Regions from separate parts of the Listeria sp. ILCC792 genome, predicted to be linked through region 1. Evidence: a T-box and tRNA genes for the amino acid it is inferred to sense, from the RefSeq annotation. Region 1 holds a T-box; the other holds one or more tRNA genes.

Region 1 (7,648 bases):
AAATCCACCGACTTTCAAACATAAATAACTTAAATACCCAAGAAATATAAATGGGACAAAAGGAATCATTTTTTTTCGCGAAATTTTATGGGTTAAACAGGCTACACCTAAAGAAATGGCAGCAATTGTCAGCGCGTAGATAAATATTTTATAACTTGTTGCAAATCCAACTGCAGTACCTAGAATAATCAATATTTTAATATCCCCTAGTCCAAATCCTTTTTTGACAAAATAATAACAGGCACTATAAGCGATAAAGCTAATTATAAGTTGTATAGTAGCGAATAAAACCGCTTGATTTAAAAATTGAAAAATGAGTATTATTGTTAGAAAAAAGCCCAATGCAAGGTTAGGAACATGCAGAAAATAAATATCTGTTAAAAGAAAATAATACAAAAAGAGAAATACAATGAAATGAACCATACCGATATGATGCATAAGATAAAATTGATACAGGACAAGCATTAAAATTGGAAAAGTAATTTCTTGCCAAAAATACATCTTGTGTAGCGCTTTTTGACAGCAAATTGTTTTCCCTTTTTGGACGATATATGAAACAATTGGAATCATGTGTTTGAATGAGATTTCCTGTTTGCAGTAATCGCAATGAGAATGACGAAATAGAAATGGTTTCTTTTGTGGTGAATTTTGCGCGCAAACGTGTAAAAAAGAACCAAAGATCGAACTGTAAATAAAAACAAACATATAGCACAATTTATTTGAACCTCCATTTTTTCTAGATTCTATCAGTATTTTTTAAGAAAGTCATATTGATAAAAATCTATTTTGGAAATGAATTACATTTAAATTCGTAAAGTTTGCTTAGTTAAAAATGCAATTTTGTAGGCAGACTTTCTTCGTAAAATCTTTTTTTCACCGTTTGCATTTTAGTTTGCGATAAACTATATTAAAAAAACTCCCCCATCTAGGAGGAGAAAATCAAACACTACTTTCTTAATAAAAATTTTCGAACTTCCGAAATAAAATAGAGCGAGCCTGAAATATATATAGTCGTCGTCAATTTAGCCGATTGTTTTTCCTGTATAAATTCTTTCCAATCTAGTACAGCGTTTATTCCGTTTTCTTTTGAAATTCGTTTCACATCGTCCTTCGAAAGAGATCTTGGAAAATCAAAAGTTGTTAGATAGAGCTGTACATGTTGAAGTTTTTTTAGAGATTGAATCATACTCGTATAATCTTTATCACTTAAAATGCTAATTAGAAGTTCTATATTATCTTCGTGTTGTAAATTATTAATAAGCGATTGAATGCCTTCAGGGTTGTGTGCGCCGTCCAAGACAAAATTAGGCAGCCCTTGAATTTTTTCTAATCTTCCCGGCCAAAAAGCCTCTTTTAAGCCTTGATAAATAGATTTCGTAGTTAGAGAAATATCACCTATTTCCCGTAAAATAAATAACGTTTGAATGGCAACGGAAGCGTTTTGAATTTGGTGATCACCATTTAAACCTGTTTCAAGATTAGGAAGTTCTTGATTTTTTGTATGAAAAACAAAACTATTTTTTGAAACTTTTTTAGAATTAAAATCCTTGCCGTAAAAATAAATAGTAGAATTTTGCTTATTGGCTAATTTTTGCAATACATCTATCACGCTTGGTTGAACTACACCTGAAACGGTTGGGACGTTTTGCTTGATAATACCACCTTTTTCAAGCGCAATTTCTTCAATAGAATTACCTAGAAACTCCATATGATCAAGGCCTATTGTTGTAATAACAGAAATAAGTGGCGTTAACACATTCGTTGAATCAAGGCGGCCACCTAACCCAACTTCAATGATTCCAAAATCGATTTGATCATATTCTGCAAAGTAAAGAAACATCATTGTCGTGATAATTTCAAATTCTGATGGAGGGCCAAGATCGGTTTTGGCGATTTCGGAAGCTATAGGAGCAACACGATTAGCTAACGTTACAATCATCTCATCTGAAACTGGTTCATTATTGACAGAAATGCGCTCATTAAACCGTTCGATATATGGGGAAGTGAAAGTTCCAATTCGATATCCTTCTGCTTCAAGAACGGAGCGAATAAATGTTAATGTAGAACCCTTTCCGTTAGTTCCAGCAACGTGAATCCATTTTGCTTTTTTCTCTGGATTTCCTAGCGTTTCTAACATTTTTTCCATTCGTGAAAGCCCTGGTTTAATTCCTAGGCGTAACGTTCCATGAATCCAATCTAAAGCTTCATCATACGAAGTGAATTTCAAATATACCAGCTCCCTTAAAAAACAGCCCTATCTTATTCAATAAGGCTGTCATTTAGATTAGTTTTTCTTCAAATTAGCAATACGTTCTTCAACGGATGCTTTTTTTGCTAAATAATCTTGTTCTTTCGCTTTTTCTTCTGCAACAACTTTTTCCGGAGCTTTTGAAATAAAGCGTTCATTGGATAGTTTGCCTTGAACTCTTGCCACTTCTTTGTTCCACTTCTCAAGTTCTTTCTCTAAGCGAGCAATTTCTTCCTCAATATTAATTAAACCTTCTAATGGTAAATAGATTTCTACACCGGATATGACTGCGGTCATTGTTGAATCAGATGGTGTCAAATCAAAAGAAATTGTCAACGTTTCTGGATTACAGAAGCGTTCAAGATAAGAAATATTTTCTTCCAAAATGGTTTTGAATTTTTCATTGGCTGGTTTAAGTTCAATTTTAATTTGTTTACTTAAAGGTGTGTTAACTTCAGCTCGGATGTTACGCACTGCGCGAATAATATCAACCAAAGTTTTCATTGCTTCAGATGATGCACAATCAATCTGACTTTTATCTACTTGCGGCCATGCAGCAATAGTAATAGACTCGCCTTTATGCGGTAAATTTTGCCAAATTTCTTCTGTAACAAATGGCATAAATGGGTGAAGTAATCGCATTGTATTATCCAGTACAAAAGCAAGAACTGAACGAGTAGTTTTCTTCGCTTCTTGATCTTCACCGTACAAGGAAATTTTTGCAATTTCAATATACCAATCACAAAACTCATCCCAAATAAAATTGTACAATGTCCGTCCCACTTCTCCAAACTCGTATTTTTCAGAAAGTGCAGTAACAGTTTCAATGGTTTCATTTAAACGAGTTAATATCCATTTATCACTTACTTCAATAATTTTTGATAAATCAATTTCATCGTATTGTAAGCCATCCATATTAATAAGCGCAAATCGTGAAGCGTTCCAGATTTTATTAATAAAATTCCAAGATGCTTCAACTTTTTCAAAGCTAAATTTCAAATCTTGCCCTGGCGAGGTTCCTGTTGATAGTGTGTAACGCAATGAATCAGCGCCATATTTATCAATAACATCAATTGGATCTACGCCATTGCCAAGAGATTTTGACATTTTACGTCCTTCTGCATCACGTACAAGTCCATGAATAAGTGTATCTTTGAATGGACGTTCTCCTGTGAATTCCACGGATTGGAAAATCATTCGTGAAACCCAAAAATAAATGATGTCGTATCCTGTTACTAATGTGTGATTCGGGAAGAAATGCTTATAATCAGAAGCATCAGTATCTGGCCAACCCATAGTTGAAAAAGGCCAAAGTGCAGAACTAAACCACGTATCTAAGACATCTTCATCTTGTTCCCATTCAGAAATATTTTCTGGTGCTTTCTCACCAACATAAATCTCACCAGTTTCTTTGTGATACCAAGCAGGAATGCGATGCCCCCACCATAGTTGTCTTGATACACACCAATCGTGAATGTTTTCCATCCAAGTGGTATACGTCTTCTCAAAGCGATTTGGAACGAAATTAACTTTTGTTTCTTCTTCTTTTTGTATCGCAATAGCAGCTTCTGCTAAAGGTCCCATTTTGACGAACCATTGCATAGATAAATATGGCTCTACGACAGCATCAGTACGTTCTGAATGCCCTACTGCATGCATATGAGGTTCTTGTTTAATAAATAAATCAAGCTCTTTAAAATCTTGAATGATAGCTTTACGTGCTTCAAAACGATCCATGCCGTTGTACTTACCAGAAGCTTCGTTCATTGTACCGTCTTCATTCATAATAATAATCCGTGGTAAATCATGACGGTTCCCAACTTCAAAATCATTAGGGTCATGAGCGGGTGTGATTTTAACAGCACCAGAGCCAAAGTCGCGTTCCACATACTCATCTGCAACAATTGGGATTTCGCGATTTAAGATGGGAAGTAAAATAGTTTTCCCAATTAAATGTGCGTAGCGTTCGTCTTTTGGATGCACAGCAACCGCTGTATCGCCAGGAATGGTTTCAGGACGAGTTGTTGCCACTTCTAAAAAGCCAGAACCATCAGCTAGAGGGTATTTTAAATGGTAGAAGTTTCCTTCCACTTCCTTATGAATAACTTCAATATCGGAAAGCGCAGTTTTAGCAACCGGATCCCAGTTAATAATATATTGTCCGCGGTAGATTAAACCTTTTTCGTATAGAGAAACAAAAACTTTTTTTACAGCATCTGAAAGACCTGCGTCTAGCGTGAAGCGTTCTCTTGAATAGTCTAGACCTAACCCTAATTTTTCCCATTGTTCGCGAATAAAAGAGGCATATTCTTCTTTCCATTCCCAAGATTTCTCAAGAAAATTTTCGCGGCCAATGTCATGACGAGAAATATTTGATTCTTTTAATTTAGCTTCCACTTTTGCTTGAGTAGCGATTCCAGCATGATCCATACCCGGTAAATATAATGTGTCGAAACCTTGCATGCGTTTCATACGGGTAATAATGTCTTGCAATGTAGTGTCCCAAGCGTGCCCTAAATGAAGTTTACCAGTCACGTTTGGCGGGGGAATTACAACGCTATAAGGCTCTTTTTCTAAATTTCCTTCTGCTTTAAAAAAGCCCTGTTCAAGCCACCAAGCATACTTACCTTCTTCTACGTTATTTGGTTCATATTTAGTTGGCATTTCAATTTCATTTTGGTTTTCCATCTTAAAACCTCCTATTTTTATCAAATAAAAAAACTCTTCTTGTCCTTATAAAAGGACGAAAAGAGTTTGGATTCGCGGTACCACCTTTTTACTCAAAAATTTTGAGCACTTCATTCGTTTAACGATGAGTTTCACCGGCTTCTCCTACTTTATTGTTCAGAAAAGCAGCTCCGAGGCTACCTTCAATTATTTCGAATGAAAGTTTTCACCAACCACTTTCTCTCTAAAAAAACAAAAATAATTTACTCTTCCTCTTCAAAGCTTTTTATCAATATATATTTGTAGTTTACCAAAATGAGGCTATTTCGTCAATTGGCTTTCAATGTTTTACACGTTTGTTCAAAAGCTTCAAGCGTCTTATCGATTTCCTTTTCTGTATGAGCTGTAGAAATGAAAATGCCTTCAAATTGAGATGGTGGCAAGAAAATGCCTTGATTTAACATTTCGCGATAATAAGCATTAAAGAAATTCAAATCGCTCGTCTTAGCTTCTTCAAAATTCGTCACTTTTTTGTCTGTGAAGAAAAAGCCAAACATGGAACCCGCCTTATTGATAGATAGCGGCACTTCATATTTTGCTGAAATACTTGTGAGGCCTTCTTCCATGCGTTTAATTAAGCTGCGAAACTGGTCATAGTGATGTGGCGTTAGTTGAGAAATCGTTTCATAGCCAGCGGTCATAGCCAATGGGTTACCCGACAATGTACCAGCCTGATAAATAGGCCCAGCTGGAGCAATTTGTTCCATAATTTCTCGTTTTCCGCCATAAGCGCCGACGGGCATTCCCCCGCCAATCACTTTCCCAAGGCACGTTAAGTCTGGCGTCACAACGTAGTAGCCTTGAGCAGAATAATAATCGACGCGGAAACCTGTCATTACTTCATCGAAAATAAGCAGACTACCATATTCAGTAGTGAGCTTGCGAAGTCCTTCTAAAAAGCCGGCAATTGGTGGAACCACACCCATATTCCCAGCAACGGGTTCAACGATGACGCATGCAATTTGCTCGCCGTAATGACTGAAAGCTAGACGCGCACTCTCTAAATCGTTATAAGGGACGGTAATAGTATCTTGTGCAAGTCCGCTCGTGACACCGGGAGAGTCAGGTAAACCAAGCGTTGCGACACCAGACCCTGCTTTAATTAAAAGAGAGTCACCATGACCGTGATAGCTGCCCTCAAATTTTAAAATCTTGTCGCGTTTTGTGTAGCCTCTTGCTAGGCGAATGGCGCTCATCGTTGCTTCCGTACCTGAAGAAACCATACGCACAATATCAATTGATGGCACACGGTCAATGACCAGTTTAGCTAATTCATTTTCAATTTCTGTGGGCGTCCCGAAACTTGTGCCCTTTTGGATAGTTTTTGTCAGGGCCTCCACCACATTTGGATTTGCATGGCCTAAAATGAGTGGCCCCCAAGATAAAACATAATCAATATAGTTGTTGCCATCGATGTCAGTTAAATAGGCACCAGTTCCGTGGTCCATAAAGACGGGTGCTGCGTCGACCGATTTAAATGCCCGAACAGGGCTGTTGACCCCACCAGGCATGAGCTTTATTGCTTCAGAAAAAGCTTTTTTTGAGTTTGAAAAATCCAATGTTATCCCTCCTGCTTGTTTAGATAAGTCGCAACATCTTTCGCAAAGTAAGTGATGATTAAGTCAGCCCCTGCGCGCTTCATGCTGAGGAGCATTTCCATCACGATTTTTTCTTCATCAATCCAACCGTTTTGGCTAGCGGCTTTAACCATTGCGTATTCGCCGCTTACGTTATAGGCGACAACGGGTAGATGTGTTTCGTTTCGGACATCGCGGACAATGTCTAAATACGCTAAAGCGGGTTTGACGATAATAAAGTCTGCTCCTTCTTTTTCGTCGCTTTTAGCTTCTAAAAAGGCTTCATGGCGATTGGCTGGATCCATCTGATACGTCTTCCGGTCGCCAAATTGCGGCGCGCCATCTGCGGCATCACGAAACGGGCCATAGAAAGCTGAGGCATATTTCACGGCATATGACATGATGGGGATATTTTCAAAACCTGCTTCGTCAAGGCCACGGCGGATAGCTTGGACAAAGCCGTCCATCATGTTGGACGGCGCAATAATATCAGCTCCGGCACTCGCTTGGCTGACAGCGGTTTGAACGAGAATGTCAAGCGATTCATCATTTAAAATGCGTTCACCTTGAACAAGCCCGCAATGCCCGTGGTCAGTAAATTCGCATAGGCACGTATCAGCGACTACAAGAAGATTGGGATATGTTTCTTTAATTAGTTTCGTCGCTCTTTGAATGATACCGTGCGAATGAAAGGCACCTGTTCCGATTGCATCTTTTTCAGAAGGAATTCCGAACAAAATGACTGCTTGGATACCGCACGCAACAACGCTTTCTATCTCTTGCTTTAATGCAGATAGAGGATATTGGTACACGCCGGGCATAGAAGCAACTTCTGTCACCTCATCGCCTTCTTCTTTAATAAAAAGTGGGTATATGAAGTCGTTCATTGTTAAGGTATTTTCACGAACTAAGTCACGCATTGCGCCAGATGACCTTAGTCGGCGATGTCTATCAAAATTCATCATTTTCTATCTCCTTTAGTAAATTATCCATCGTAAATATTGTCGGCTGAACATCGACTTTAAAGCCATCTCGCTCGATTGCTTCACTTGTAACAGAGCCAATCGAAGCAATTTTAACTGATTTACAAACAGCC
Region 2 (7,648 bases), on a different contig from region 1:
TTTGATTCAGCTTTAGCTTGCGCCTCTTTTAAATCCTTCGAAGGACTGCCGCCGCCAACGGTTACATTGTTAACCATTTGAGCGATGATGCCCGAGCTCGTAATATCCCCCATCTTCGTGAAGTTTTTACCGTCAACAAGTCCGAAAACTTGGATTTCGTCAAACGAAGCTGCAATTTCATTCGAAAGGTCGCCAAATGCTTGAACGACTTCATTATTTTTGTACGCGTCTTCTTTTAAAACGTCCTTATTAACCGGTTGCGCACCGCCTGGTGACATCAGTACCCAAGACGCCATATTTTTCGGTTCCGATAAGAATTCAACAAACGTACTTGCCGCTTCTTTTTGTGCCTCATCAAGCCCTGCCGAAATCGTTAAACCTGAAACCGTACCATAAACAGCTTTTTCTTTTTGTTCTGGAATCGCAAAACCGATGTTGCTCGCGTCGCCGTCTTCAAACACAGCGGGCAGAATATAAGTTGAGTAAATCGCCATTGGCGCCGTTTTATTCATAAAAGCATCTTTAATTTCCGTAACATCGTTCGAGCCTGGCATCGTGTACTGCGAAAGCTCTTTATAGTAAGAGAGCGCCTCATTCATCGGCTTCGTATCGATTGTAATATCGCCGTCAGCATTTAAAACATTCGCTTTGTTAGAAAGAGCAAACTGAGAGAAGGCTTGCTCACTCATTGTGCTTTCTGCTGTTGGCATTGCAATCCCATACTTTTTATTTTTTGCATCCGTAAAGTGTTCTGCAATTTTCAAAACATCGTCCCAGCTTTTTGGTTCCGAAAAACCAGCGTCTGAAAGAGCCTTTTTGTCGTACCAAATGCCTTGTACCCAGCCACTAATTGGTGCCGCAATATAGCTTTTGCCGTCCTCAGAACGAACTAAGTTGCGAGCTCCCTCGTAGTAGCTATCTTCCCCAACTGTTTCCATCACATTTTTAACCGCATCTTGGTCAATCAATTTATCCTTATCCATAACTTTCGCGAAATCTTGACTTACTTCCATGACAGCCGGAAGCTTGCCAGAACGCGCGAGCGTCACCACTTTTGTGTTATACGCATCTTCCTCAACCGGAATTTGCTTCACTTTAATGTTTTTATGTTCTTTTTCAAAATCGGCAATCAATTTGTTGATGACATCTAGGCGATCTTTTTCCACCGAAGAGTGCATAAATTCAATTGTAACCTTCTCATCACTCGCTTTAGACCCACCTCCGCAAGCCGTCAGTAACGCGCCCAAAACAAGCACAACAACAAGTAAAACTAAGCTTTTTCTTTTCATGATTTTTCCTCCTCATTTGGTTTTAACCAGTAAAATGCATATGGTTCTAATTCTAAGGTACCGCTCCCACGATACGATTTACCCGAAATAATATCGGTGTAATTCCCTTCCTCTAAATCAAAATGTACCGTTTTATTAGCTAAATTATGAATGACTATCATTTCACCCGTTGCATTCACACGTTTTAAAGCAAACAATTCTTCGCCGCCGTCTAAAACTTCCATCGTAACGTCTGGGTGGAATAAAGGCTCATTTTTGCGCAGCGTCACGAGTTTTGTTAGCGCATCATACGTTTTATGGCGTAAACTTTCCGAATCCGCCAGTTCAGACGTAATTTCATCATAATGATATTTTTTACGATTAATCGAACGGTTATGTTTCGTTTTCTCTACGCCATCATAATCATTACGACTACCAAGCACACTTTGCACATAAATCGCCGGCACGCCCGGAATCGCAAGTAAGATGCTGTGCGCCACCAAAAAGCGCTTCAAACGCAAATCGTCCGCATCATTTATATGATTAAGCGCATCCATATACGTCACGTTCACCTCATAAGGACTTTTCGACCCGTCCGGATTTTCTTTATAAGAAACAAGCGCCCCTTCATCTTCAAGCAATTTCACAAGCGCCAAAATCTCTTCCTCTGGTACAATACCGCGAATCGGATTTAAACCAATGCCATCATGTGAAGCAAGAAAGTTAAAGTACGTTGTTTGTTTAAACGGCGTTTCAATCTCGCTTGCCCATGCCGAAAGCACTGACGCCTGCCCGCTTTTAACCGCATGGAGCACCAGTGGCGGCAACGGAAATTGATAAACCATTTGGGCTTCATCGTTATTTCCAAAATAACTAATATTATCGCGGTGTGGCACATTTGTTTCCGTAATTAAAACCGTACCTGGTTTTGCCGTATCCGCAATTAAACGGAACAATTTAATGATTTCATGCGTTTTCGGTAAATGAATTGAAGTCGTCCCCGGCTCCTTCCACATAAAACCTACCGCATCAAGCCGCACATAAGATGCCCCTTCTTCCAAGTAAGACAGCAAGACGTCCACCATTTTGTAAAGCACTTCTGGATTTTCAAAGTTCAAATCAATTTGATCGTCGCTAAAAGTGGTCCAAATATTCACTTTAGACCCATCTTTTTTCAAAAAAGGAGTTAAAAGTGGTGTCGCTCTCGGTCTAGTCACCTGACTTAAATCTGTATCCGCTGGCAAATCAATGAAAAACGCCTCATACTCCGGATTTCCCGCCAAATATCCCTTAAACCAATTGCTTTCCTTTGAAATATGATTGCACACGAAGTCGAACATCAGTCGCGTTTCGTCCGCGAGCGCCTGAATTTCCTGCCAATCGCCAAGCTCCGGATTCACTTTTTTATAATCAATGACCGAAAAGCCATCATCTGAAGAATAAGGATAAAACGGCAATATGTGCACCAGTTCAAACGAATTTTTCAAATATTTATCAAAAAACGTTTTAAATGTTGCCAGCTTCGCCTCGTCCTCCTTGAAAATTTGATCCCCGTATGTAATTAAAACAATATCCTTTTCGTCCCACTCCGCTTTACTATAAAGCGCTTTCTTTTTTGTTTCTAAAATACGCGCTTCAATTCTATCCGCAAGCTCCGGGACAACATCTGCATCATAAATGCGCGCCAAAATTTCTTGTAATTTTGCCATGATAACCTCCTTTTCGTGGTACCGCTCCCATAAAATGAATTATAAAATAGAAAGCGCTTTCTGTCAATTTATTTTTAAATTTTTTTACGAAAAGCTTTGGTATATCGTATTCTATTCTGCCGTGTTGGACAATTCCATTAAAATTGAGTAAGATACATTTAGAATCTTTTTTCATAAAACCGATACCATAAATAGAAAGGAAGATGGAATTGGCTGCCACGATATACGATATTGCGAAACATGCCGGTGTATCGAAATCAACGGTCTCACGTGTACTCAACAAACAAACGAATATTTCCGAAGAAGCACGCGAAAAAGTGCTCCGCGCCATTAAAGAATTAGATTATCAGCCTAGTAAACTCGCACGCGCACTAACTTCCTCAGGTTTTGATGCCATCATGGTCATTTCAAATCGCTCCACGAAAACAACATCAGGAAATCCATATTTTTCAGAAATCATTCATTCGATTTCAGTAGAAGCAGAACGGGAAAATTTTGATTTAATTTTGCAAACAGCCAAAAATAGTAAAGATGAGCTCCAGAAATGCCTTACAAAAATCCAAGAAAAGATGATAAAAGGCATTATCATGCTTAGTTCACCCGCAGACGAAACCTTTTTTGATAAAATTGACGCGTATAATATTCCTATCGTTGTTACGGGGAAAGTTGAAGGCGCTTACCGAAATATTTACTCCGTCGATACCGACAATTTTGGCGACAGCTACGCCCTAACCAAGTTTCTTATCCAAAACGGTCATAAAAAAATCGCCTGTATCCATGCCCCACTCGACTACCACGTTTCCGTTGACCGCCTAGCCGGCTTCAGAAACTGTCTATTCGACCATCAACTAGATATTCGTGCAAGCTGGATTATTGATAGCGGTTATCAAATTGAAGATAGCTACAAAGCCGCTGTACAATTAATGTCAAGCGACGATAAACCAACCGCCGTTTTCGCAACCGATGATATCAAAGTCATGAGCATTTACAAAATGGCGGCTGATCACGGATACAAAATTCCAGAAGATTTATCCGTCATCGGCTACAACGACAAAGTTGCATCAACCTTTTTGTCCCCCCCACTAACATCCATTGACATTCCCATTAATCGTCTGGGACAAAGTGCTACAAAACTTCTCTTTCAAATATTAAAAGGAGAACAAAACATTCCAAAAGAGACCATCATCTCCACCAATATGATTATAAGAGAATCCATTAAAGAGATTTAAATCAGGCCGAACAAAGTAGTTACTTTGTTCGGCCTGATTTATTTTAAGGAAGTATGTCTAGAATTCCAAGTAAAACTATCAATTCCATTTTAGTACCTTGCATTGAACAGTAGTTAGTGGTATACTATATTCGGGTAGTGAATAATAATCAGTACTGAGAAAATAAATATAGCAAAGAATGGAGGGCTTTTTATGGAAGTCAATCCGCAGTTTAAGAAAGGCGTCCTAGAATTATGTTGTTTGTATTTGATTCGTTCCAAGGACCGCTACGGTTATGAACTCGCGCAACAAGTTTCCATATACATTGAAGTCGCAGAAGGTGCCATTTATCCGGTATTACGACGACTTGTAAAAGATGAATATTGTACCACTTATTTGAAAGAGTCCACCGAAGGACCCTCACGAAAATATTATCAATTAACATTAAAGGGTGAAATTTACTTGAATGAATTAATTTTTGAATGGAGTAACTTTACAAACAGCGTCACAAAATTAATGGAAAAGGAGGGAGTGCGAGATGAATAAAGAACTATTTTTAACCGAATTAGAAGAGCGACTAGCCTCACTAAATCCAGCTGATCGCGAAGAATTACTCGAAGATTACCGCGAACACTTTAGAAGTGGCGAAGCAGAAGGCAAAAGCGAAGAAGAAATCGTCCTAAGCCTCGGCACGCCAAAATCAATCGCCGAAGACATCTTCACACAACGCGAAGAACTACTTCAAGACCCTATGACTCCGCCAGAAACATACTACGTTCCAAGAAAGCCGACCACAAAAGAACGCACACCAGGCTTAAGAGTCATTTTGCTCATCGGTCTTATCTTCCTAGATTTAATTCTTTTAATTCCCATCGGCATTTCAATTTGGAGTTTTGTCATTTCACTTTGGATTTTAGTCGGTACGCTCGTTTTATCACCAGTGTTACTACTCGTTTCCCTCATGTTTGGACAAACACTCGAAATGTATCAAGGCTTTGCAAGCATTGCCATGACCGGCCTAGGCTTAATGCTATTACCAGTTATTCTTTGGTTTACAAACCTTGTTAAAAAACTAAGTGTTCTAGTCATTTCTTGGCATACTTACACGCTGAAAGGAGGACGTTAAAATGAGAAATACAAAATGGACTTGGCGCGTCTTCTTTGCCGGCTTAGCTTTACTTATCATCGGCGGAATTGGCTTTGCTTTCACATTTAATGGCAACGTAATTGAAAAAGGCGAAGCTTATAACAAAACATTTACACTGACAGATGACAAGGTTGAAAATATTACATTAAATACGGAACACGACAGTAATATTATTTTTAAGGAAAGTCAAAATGGCAAAAATTATGTAGAAGTATCTGGTCACTACACAAAAAGTGAAATCGAACAAATTAAAACGACAGAGGTGCAAAATGACGGCACCACGCTTAACCTTGAAGTTAAAAACAAAGAACCGTTTGTTGACTTTATGAAGATAAATATATATGGCAAACAAGAAATTACGATTTATTTAAACAAAGAACAAGCTCTTAAAGAACTTGTTGTAGAAGGAAATTCGTCGGATATGATGGTTTCTGACGGCAGCTTGCAGACGCTTAAAGTGAGCGCTTCTTCTGGTGAAATTCAGCTTGAACGCACAAATGCTGACCAAATCAGCGTAAACAATGACTCTGGCGACACCCGCTTAGTTGACCTCACTGGTGACACAAATGTGAAAGCTTCTTCCGGGGAAATCGAAGCCGCGCGAATTGATGGCGATTTAACGACTGAAACGACCTCAGGCGATATTGATGCCGAAAATGTAACAGGCAGCGCCATCAAATTGGTGAGCAATTCGGGTAGCATTTCTGCTGATAACTTCAGTGCGAAACAAATTTCGCTTGAAACAAATTCAGGTGATATTGAAGGCAGCCAGTTAGATGGAAAAGTTCACTCAACCAGTTCTTCTGGCTCAATTGAATTAGATGGCCTCGGGGCAAGCGCTTCGGCCAAAACGAGCTCCGGCGATATTGAACTAGCCTTCAATCAGGAACCAAAAACGGTCACTGTAGATTCCAATTCGGGCGAGGTAAATGTAACGTTGCCGGCGGGAATTAAAGCCATTTACAATGTGCGCTCAGATTCTGGTGACATTAAAATGCCAAACAACTCGAAAAATGCATCTAGCGAAATAAACGCGGTCACCTCTTCTGGTGACATTAAAATAAGCGATTAAATTTAGCAAGCCAACACTTTGTTTTAACCAAAATAAAGGTGTTGGCTTTTTTGTTATTGACTTCTGCTGTTAAAATTCGTATCATTGGTTTATACGGTCCTGTAGCTCAGTTGGGAGAGTATCACCTTGACATGGTGGGGGTCGCTGGTTCGAGACCAGTCGGGACCATTTTGAAGCCTGTTTTCTACTCGTTAGAAAATGGGTTTTTATATTTATGCTATACTAAAATTAATGATTGTTTCACGTGAAACATTAAGGACGGGTTGTTATGGAAATTAAAACGTCAATTCATACTTTTTTTCTTTTAGTAGGTTTAAATCGCTTAGGGAAAGAAGTGTTTTTAGAGAAAATCATTTTGCCACAGTTGATTTTGGATTGCGAGGTACCACCCAAATTTGTGCATTTGGAACAAAACGCGGGTGATTTTGACCAAAAGTTGTTGGCAGCGATTCAGTATCCGGCAAATACGGAGTATGTTTTTGTTAGCGTGCCGCACTTGGCGGATGAGTTTTTGGATTATTTGAAGCGACATGCGCTGAAGAATCGATATTCGATTGAAATTTTTGACTTTGGGGATTCGAAATCGGCGTTCCACCATTTCAGTGACGCCAAGGTTCACCGTGTGGATTATCGTGAGAATTTGACGATTTCAAGCAATTACGAGGCGTACGCGACCTGTTTGCTGCCAGAAAATAAAACGTATCACATTATTGGAGATACGCATGAATGTGTAGCGGAGCTAAAAACCATGCTGGAAGACTTTGGATTCCAATTTGATGGATCTGACCGGGTTGCGGCTTGCCCGCCTGATGACCAGGCGTTTATTTTTTTAGGGGATTTTATTGATAAGGGCAAACAAACGCGGCAGATGGTCGAATTTCTCTTTGAAAATCAAAAGTATTTTTATTTTGTTCTCGGAAACCACGAAAGTTTCGTCTACAAATATATTCGCGGGGAAATTAAAGGGGCCAATCAAACAATTGTCGACACCTATTTCGACTCAATCCCCGTTTTGAAGGCCGATGCAGAATTACTTGCGAAATTTAACGCGCTTGTAAAAAATGCAAAGCCTTTTTACGAATTAAAAGGGCGTTTTATCGCCACACATGCGCCTTGTAAAAATAAGTATTTAGGCAAAATGGACGAGAAATCGCTACGTAAAATGCGAAATTTCCATTTAAATCGCGATATGCCCATTCAGGATCAGCTGCTATTTTTGAAAAAAGAAGCTTCTGAAGAACTTC

The links. The T-box of region 1 lies ahead of CFS60_RS01890 (valine--tRNA ligase). A T-box ahead of a tRNA ligase gene usually reads a tRNA of that ligase, here a tRNA-Val.
Region 2: it has a tRNA-Val gene. The T-box ahead of CFS60_RS01890 (valine--tRNA ligase) is inferred to sense a tRNA for this amino acid. The anticodon was not compared.

What each region holds. Positions count from the first base shown of each region.
Region 1 is NZ_FYBO01000001.1:390,904-398,551, reverse strand. Features, by position in the region: gene CFS60_RS01900 (A24 family peptidase) at 1-705, opposite strand, end outside; gene CFS60_RS01895 (folylpolyglutamate synthase/dihydrofolate synthase family protein) at 947-2,227, opposite strand; gene CFS60_RS01890 (valine--tRNA ligase) at 2,285-4,936, opposite strand; T-box leader at 4,985-5,204, opposite strand; gene hemL (glutamate-1-semialdehyde 2,1-aminomutase) at 5,245-6,534, opposite strand; gene hemB (porphobilinogen synthase) at 6,537-7,514, opposite strand; gene CFS60_RS01875 (uroporphyrinogen-III synthase) at 7,504-7,648, opposite strand, start outside.
Region 2 is NZ_FYBO01000005.1:64,784-72,431, forward strand. Features, by position in the region: gene CFS60_RS07225 (ABC transporter substrate-binding protein) at 1-1,289, opposite strand, end outside; gene CFS60_RS07230 (alpha-amylase family glycosyl hydrolase) at 1,286-2,977, opposite strand; gene CFS60_RS07240 (LacI family DNA-binding transcriptional regulator) at 3,187-4,206, shown strand; gene CFS60_RS07245 (PadR family transcriptional regulator) at 4,399-4,731, shown strand; gene CFS60_RS07250 (HAAS domain-containing protein) at 4,724-5,311, shown strand; gene CFS60_RS07255 (DUF4097 family beta strand repeat-containing protein) at 5,313-6,404, shown strand; tRNA gene CFS60_RS07260 (tRNA-Val) at 6,500-6,572, shown strand; gene CFS60_RS07265 (metallophosphoesterase) at 6,673-7,648, shown strand, end outside.